DNA from 3 places in the Arthrobacter agilis genome. Region 2 is predicted to be linked to each of the others. Evidence: predicted binding sites of a transcription regulator. Region 2 holds the regulator's gene; each other region holds the start of a gene.
The links. Region 2 encodes HspR, which represses chaperone genes until heat shock. Its sites were predicted from a motif close to AAGTTGAGTCNNNNNGACTCAACTT; they were not measured.
Positions count from the first base shown of each region.

Region 1 (2,254 bases), 1.4 Mb from region 2:
CCCGCAGGAAGGGTCTGGCTGAACCCCACCGGTACACCGGTGGTTCCCGCCGACTGGGACCAGTCATTGGCCCACGCCCTGGGGGTCTTCTACAACGGGATCTCCACCGGCAAAGACTGGCGCGGACGACCCATTACCGGCGCGAGCTTCCTGCTGTGCTTCAACTCCCATGACCGGTCAGTGACCTTCACGCTGCCACCGGCCGAATACTTTCCGAGATAGGAAGTGGTCCTGGGCACCGCCCGCAGAAGCGCCAGCACCGGTGTGACAGCAGCCGGAACAGACCTTGAGGTGACGAGCAAATCAGTCCTCATCCCCCCGCGCCTGCACAATCCCCAGCCGAAGCCGCCCCACTTCGCAGCCGCGGCCCTCGCCGCCCTCACCGCCAGGGCAACCGGAAACACCGGCACCGGCTAGAGGAGATCGTCTTACTGTCCAGGCAATACAGAACGATGCCCAGGGGAATGACCTGGCGGGCTGAGCGGAACGAACGGCCGCGAGGAGTGAAGGATTCCGCTACCCGGGCAGACCGCTGCCCGCACAGCTCTGCGGGTACGGGCAAAAGGCCATACTGCTTGAACTGCCAGCACCCCCCGGTGCACGCGAGGGGAGGTACTGGCAGTTGGGAGAGGGGTGATCTTACGCTTCGGCGCCTTCCTGACGTCCGTCGTCGGACTGGGACGCCTCGATGGCCGTCGACTCAACCGGAGAAGAAGACTCTCCGCTGACAATCTCGATCTTGCGCGGCTTGGCGCGCTCACTGACGGGGATCATCACGCTCAGGACGCCGTTCTCGTACCGGGCGGAGATGCCCTCGGTGTCGACGCCCTGGCCCAGGTTGAGCTGGCGGAGGAACGAGCCGCTCTCGCGCTCACGGGTCAGCCACTTGACGCCCTCGGCACTGCGCAGCGTGCGCTCCGCGCGGATGGTGAGGAGCTGGCCGTCCACGTCGATGTCGACCGATCCGGGATCGATGCCCGGAAGATCCGCCGAGAGGATGTAGTGGTCCTTCTCGCGGTAGAGGTCCATCGGCATGAGGCGCAGTCCGGGGCGGCTCTCGAGGAGGGCGCCGGCAACGCGGTCCAGCTCGCGGAATGGATCGAACTTCATGGCCACTGGAAACAACTCCTTCGCATATGCCACCGGTAGGTGGAGTACTGAAGGTTGAGCGTCCTTCGCTCAACTACGAAAAATGTTAGCACTCGACCCCTGCGAGTGCCAGACCGTGGTGTCGGCATAACGAGCCTGATCTTCAGGTGCCGCTCGTCGTCTGCCTTGCTCCCGTTTCGAGCGGCGAACAGGGCCCCACGTGCTGAACGCAGGTCGGGCGGAAAAGCGTCCACGAACTGTTTTTGGTCGTAAGCGAGACGTTTTGGTCAATCGGGCCACACTATTATCGTGGAGGACGCAATCACCAAGGAGGGTTTCAGTGGCATCCTTGGGGATCTTAATATGTCGTCCTACCTTTTGACCTGCGAAAAAGCACCGAGTGGCTGGAGGCACCCGTGGATCCCGTACCTCCCATTACCGAGCTCGGTGTGATCATCGGACGCACGAAGGGCTTCCTGCTCACAGAACAAACCGCCCAGCACGCCGTAAACGAACTAGCCGAGGCCGCCCGGAGCGTCATCGACCATGCTGAGGGTGCGGGAGTCTCCCTGGTTGCAGGCGGGGAGCGAACCAGCGTCGGATCTACCGACTCCTACGTGTTGGCCGCCGACCAGCTCCAGTACAAGCTGGGGGAAGGGCCATGCCTGACCGCCTGGGCCACAGGACAGGCGCAGATCATCGATGACACGACCACAGATGAAAGATGGAAGTTTTGGAATGCCGCGGCCGCCGAAGCCGGTATTCGCTCCTGCGCGACCTCCCCCCTGATCCGAGGCAAGGAATCCATCGGGGCACTGAAAGTCTACGCACGCTCACCGAACGCATTCACGCCCGCTGATACTCAGGTACTCGCCCATCTTGCTACCGCCGCCGCAGCCCTGCTCGGGCACATCCAGGCCAGCGACACACCCCAGCGCATCAACGCCGAGGTGAGTCACGCCCTCAACAGCAAGAGCACCACCGACATTGCCCGGGGCATCATCATGGAACGCCACAACTTCGACCCCGATGAAGCGCTTGAGCACATGCTCGGTCTAGCCGTTGATGCCCGTATGACCATGGCCGATGTTGCAAGGACCATCATGGCCCGACACGACCCCGGGACCTTCCACATCATGGATGGCAGCTGATGCACGGCGAGCAG
Region 1 covers NZ_JAUSXO010000001.1:1,374,623-1,376,876, forward strand. Annotated here, with positions in the region: gene QFZ50_RS06155 (hypothetical protein) at 1-222, shown strand, start outside; gene QFZ50_RS06160 (hypothetical protein) at 292-417, shown strand; gene QFZ50_RS06165 (Hsp20/alpha crystallin family protein) at 640-1,110, opposite strand; gene QFZ50_RS06170 (GAF and ANTAR domain-containing protein) at 1,506-2,240, shown strand; gene QFZ50_RS06175 (hypothetical protein) at 2,240-2,254, shown strand, end outside.
Region 1: a site for HspR is predicted at 1,162-1,186, ahead of QFZ50_RS06165 (Hsp20/alpha crystallin family protein). Genes of this name have one in related genera too.

Region 2 (2,254 bases):
CCTAGTCCAACCGGTCACCAGGTCTGCCGGTTCCCGTAGCTGTCCCGCCACGTGGCCATGGCGGAGATCTCGGTGCGGAGGCGGTGGGTGGCCTGCTCGAGCTGGAGGGTGTCGATGGACCGCGAGGTCTGCAGCAGGCAGCGGCGCAGATCGGCGGAGAGCTCGTCGAGCGCCCGGGCCTGTGCTGCGAGATCGGTGGTCCACTCCTGTTTCAGCGCCCGGTTGGGCTCGCGGTCGGCGGCCCTCAGCAGGTTCTCGAGCGAGGCCGCCGCCTGGTCGATCTCGGCGGCGGCGCGCGGCAGGTCCCCGACGGGACGCCGCTGCGCCGTGGCCTCCGCGAGGGCGAGATGGGTGGCGCGGGAGGAGCGCCTGAGGTCACCGATGAGCCGCGCGGGCTCCCGCGTCAGCCGGTCCGGCGCGTAGGCGCGCGCAGCCAGCATGCCGCGGTCCCGGGTGCGTTCGATGATGTGCGACCGCCTGACCTTGCGCACCACGAGCCACCCGGCCACGCCCGTACCGGTACCGAGGACGGCGAGCACACCGGCCCCGATCGCGAGGGCTTCGACGAAGAGCTCAAACATGGCGTGACTCCGGGAGGAATTCCATCTCTCCAGTTTGCCCGGGCGTCCTGACATATTCCACCCGGGATCGGCGGCGAGGGCACCCCGGGCGGGGTCGTCGTCGGTCACGGCTTTCAGCCTCGACCCTGTGTGTCCGGGCGCGACTCGCCGTCTGCGCGGCACACGGGCCGCGGAAACCGGGAACGACGGCGGGCGCCACGAGCGGGAGCGGCTAGTGCGCGGTGCGCGCGGTATCGGGGCGCCACACCACGAGCGCCTGGCTGCGCGGTCGCGGGCGCTGACCGCGGGACAGGGTGACGACGTCGCCCGCGAGCCCGGCGGCGAACACGCGGCTCGACTCCGCGTGGGCCCTGCGGGAGGACAGCTCGGAGGACAGCTCGGTGACGCGCGCCTGGAGGGCCGCCACCTGGTTCTCGAGCTGGAGGATGCGGCGGATCCCCTCGAGGGATACGCCCTCCTGGGAGAGCCGCTGGATCTCGCGCAGCGTCCCGACGTCCTTCTGCGAGTAGCGCCTCGCCCGGCCCGGCGCCCGGCTCGGCGTCACGAGACCGAGCCGGTCGTACTGGCGCAGGGTCTGCGGGTGCATGTCGGCGAGTTCGGCGGCCACGGAGATGACATAGATGGGCATCGTGTAGTCCACGGTCTGCCTCCTTCCGTCGCCGGGGCTGCCGGCGGTCGCTCGGATCTACTGTTACAGGCGCGCCTTCGCGGCGAGGCCGGCGCGCGGGTCGGCGTCCTTCGTGGCCTCCCGGAAGGACTCCACGGCGGCCTCGGCGTCACGGGACAGGTTCTGCGGGACCGTGACGTCGACGGTCACGAGCAGATCCCCCGTGCCCTTGGAGGTCTTCACACCCCGGCCCTTGAGCCGCAGGGTCCGGCCCGACGGTGTGCCGGCGGGAACCCTCATCTTCACGAGCTCGCCCGAGAGCGTGGGGACCTCGATCTGGGCCCCGAGCGCGGCCTCGGGGAAGCTGACCGGTACGTGCACCCGGATGTTGTCGCCGTCGCGCTTGAACAGCGGGTGCTCCTTGACGGAGACGGTGACCATCAGGTCTCCCGGACCGGCCTGTCCCGGCTGCCCCTTGCCCTTCACACGGACCTTCTGCCCGTCCCGGATGCCCGCGGGGATCCGCACGTCGATCTGCTCTCCCGAGGGTTCGCGCAGGCCGATGGTGGTCCCGTTGATGGATCCGGCGAAGGAGATGGAGGTGGTGGCGGTGCGGTCGGCGCCCTTCTGCGGACGCGTGGACTGGAAGCCACCGGGGAAGCCGCCACCGGCACCGCCGCCGCCGAACAGGTCGGCGAACTCGGGGGGCAGGTTGCTGTTGGAGAAGCCGGTGCGCTGGCGCGTGCCCGTCCCCTGACCGAACAGGTTCCCGAAGATGTCCTCGAAGCCCGCGCCACCACCGGCACCACCACCGGCACCGCCGGCGGAGAACCGCGCTCCCCCGCCCATCGCACGGATGGCGTCGTACTGCTGGCGCTGTTCGTCGTCGGACAGCACCGAGTAGGCCTCCGACACGTCCTTGAACGTCTTCTCGGATGCGGCGTCACCCTGGTTCTGGTCGGGGTGGTACTTGCGCGCCAGCTTCCGGTACGACTTCTTGATATCTGTGGCGGACGCGTCCTTGGAGACACCCAGGATCTTGTAGAAATCCTTGTCGACCCAATCC
Region 2 covers NZ_JAUSXO010000001.1:2,793,102-2,795,355, forward strand. Annotated here, with positions in the region: gene QFZ50_RS12960 (hypothetical protein) at 15-581, opposite strand; gene QFZ50_RS12965 (heat shock protein transcriptional repressor HspR) at 793-1,209, opposite strand; gene QFZ50_RS12970 (DnaJ C-terminal domain-containing protein) at 1,273-2,254, opposite strand, start outside.

Region 3 (2,254 bases), 580 kb from region 2:
TGACGCCCGCGTTGTTGACGAACACGTCGAGGCCGCCGAGTTCCCCGGCGAGCTGGTCGACGACGTCGCCGCATGCGGGAGCGTCCGTGGTGTCGAGCTGTGCGACGGCGGCCCGCACGCCCTTCTCCCGGACGAGGCGCGCGGTCTCCTCGGCGCCTTCCTGGTCCGAGTGCCAGGTGACGCCGACATCACAGCCCGCCGCTGCGAGGGCGATGGCCGTGGCCCGGCCGATGCCGGAATCGGAGCCTGTGACGATTGCTCTGCTGGGTGTGAAGTCCATGACCCCATCCTTCGTGGCCCGCGCGCACCCCCGCAAGGGGTCCCCGGGACGGAGTACCCCCGGGCGGGAAGCCCGGGGGTACTGGTAGGGGATCAGGACTCGACGGCGCCCTGGGTGCCCGAGCCCTGCACGGCGCCGGACTGGATCGGCGTCGAGGACTCGCCGCTGATGACCTCGATCTTGCGCGGCTTGGCGCGTTCGCTGACGGGGATCATCACGTTGAGCACGCCGTTCTCGTACCGGGCGGAGATGCCCTCGGTGTCGATGCCCTGGCCCAGGTTGAGCTGGCGGAGGAACGAGCCGCTCTCGCGCTCACGGGTCAGCCACTTGACGCCCTCGGCACTGCGCAGCGTGCGCTCCGCGCGGATGGTGAGGAGCTGGCCGTCCACGTCGATGTCGACCGATCCGGGATCGATGCCCGGAAGATCCGCCGAGAGGATGTAGTGGTCCTTCTCGCGGTAGAGGTCCATCGGCATGAGGCGCAGTCCGGGGCGGCTCTCGAGGAGGGCGCCGGCAACGCGGTCCAGCTCGCGGAATGGATCGAACTTCATGGCCACTGGAAACAACTCCTTCGCATATGCCACCGGTAGGTGGAGTACTGAAGATTGAGCGTCCTTCGCTCAACTACGAAAAATGTTAGCACTCGACCCCTGCGAGTGCTAACCCTCGAGGTGTTCGCCCACGACGAACATCGGACCGCACAACGCAGAAGGCCCGTACCGACGAATCGGTACGGGCCTTCTGTGATGCCGTCTCCGGCTGATCCTCGTGCCTGCGCGGGGCCTCGATCCCCGGGCCTTCCGCGTGTGAAGCGGATGCTCTACCAGACTGAGCTACACAGGCAATTGGTTCTCCAACAGCTTAGGGCATCCGGGCGCCGCGCCAAATTCCCCTGGCCGCTCCTCCCGGTCCGCACGGATCTGCCGGTGCTCGTGCTGGCCAACCGCCTGCGGCCTCAGTAGCCTGAAGAAAAGCCTGCTGATCATCCGGCCCACGCCGGGACGGCGATGACGAAGGGACCGCACGATGGACAACCAGGACCTCCTCCAGCGCATCCAGGCACTCGTCCAGGAGGAACACGAGCTCCGTGAGCAGCCGCAGGACGCCGGCGCAGGCGAGGCGCACCAGGACCACGCCGCACGCCTGAAGCAGGTGGAGGAGCACCTCGACCAGTGCTGGGACCTGCTCCGCCAGCGCCGGGCGAAGGCCGACGCCGGTGAGGACCCGGGCGAGGCCGATGCCCGCCCCATCAGCCAGGTGGAGGGGTACCGCCAGTAGCGTCCTCCCGGGAGGACTACCAGGCCGTCTTACCGGCCGTCTTACCGGGCGGCGCCACCGGGCGGTGCTACCGGCCGTCTTACCGGGCAGTGCTTACCGGCCGATGTCGCGGCGGGACAGCCCGACGACGGCGGCCACCACCAGGACGCCGCACAGGCCGAGGATGAGCGCCATCGCGCCCCCCGCACCGTTCCCGAACCCGTTCGCGAGCGGTGCCGGGGTGAAGGCCCAGTCGTAGGGTGAGAGGTCCTTCACCCACCGCGCCGCCTCCGCCTGGTTGCCGAGCGCGTTGAAGGCGTAGCCGAGGACGGCTACGGCCGCGCCCGCCGCGATCGACGCCGTCCGGGATCCGGTCAGGGCGCCGGCGGTGATCGCCGCGAGACCGCTCAGCAGCGTCAGCAGGTACAGCGCGAGCGTCCCGGCGACGGCATGGCCTGCCGGGATCCCGAGTTCGGAGGGTCCGTCGAGCGCGAGGATGGCCGCCAGCAGCACCGCGCACACGACGGCGAGCCGGAGGGCCAGGGCGAGGGCGGCCTCCAGGGCCACCTGGATGCGCGTGACACCGTGCGCGAGAGTGAGTTCGAGGGCGCCGCTCTCCTCCTCGCCTCCGATCGCCGCCGCTCCCCAGCCCACCGCGGCGATGGTCAGCAGGACGAAACCGATCAGCCCCAGGAGGGTGGCCTGCGCGTAGCCCGC
Region 3 covers NZ_JAUSXO010000001.1:3,374,163-3,376,416, forward strand. Annotated here, with positions in the region: gene QFZ50_RS15905 (SDR family oxidoreductase) at 1-280, opposite strand, end outside; gene QFZ50_RS15910 (Hsp20/alpha crystallin family protein) at 373-831, opposite strand; tRNA gene QFZ50_RS15915 (tRNA-Val) at 1,050-1,123, opposite strand; gene QFZ50_RS15920 (DUF2630 family protein) at 1,307-1,558, shown strand; gene QFZ50_RS15925 (ABC transporter permease subunit) at 1,652-2,254, opposite strand, start outside.
Region 3: a site for HspR is predicted at 883-907, ahead of QFZ50_RS15910 (Hsp20/alpha crystallin family protein). Genes of this name have one in related genera too.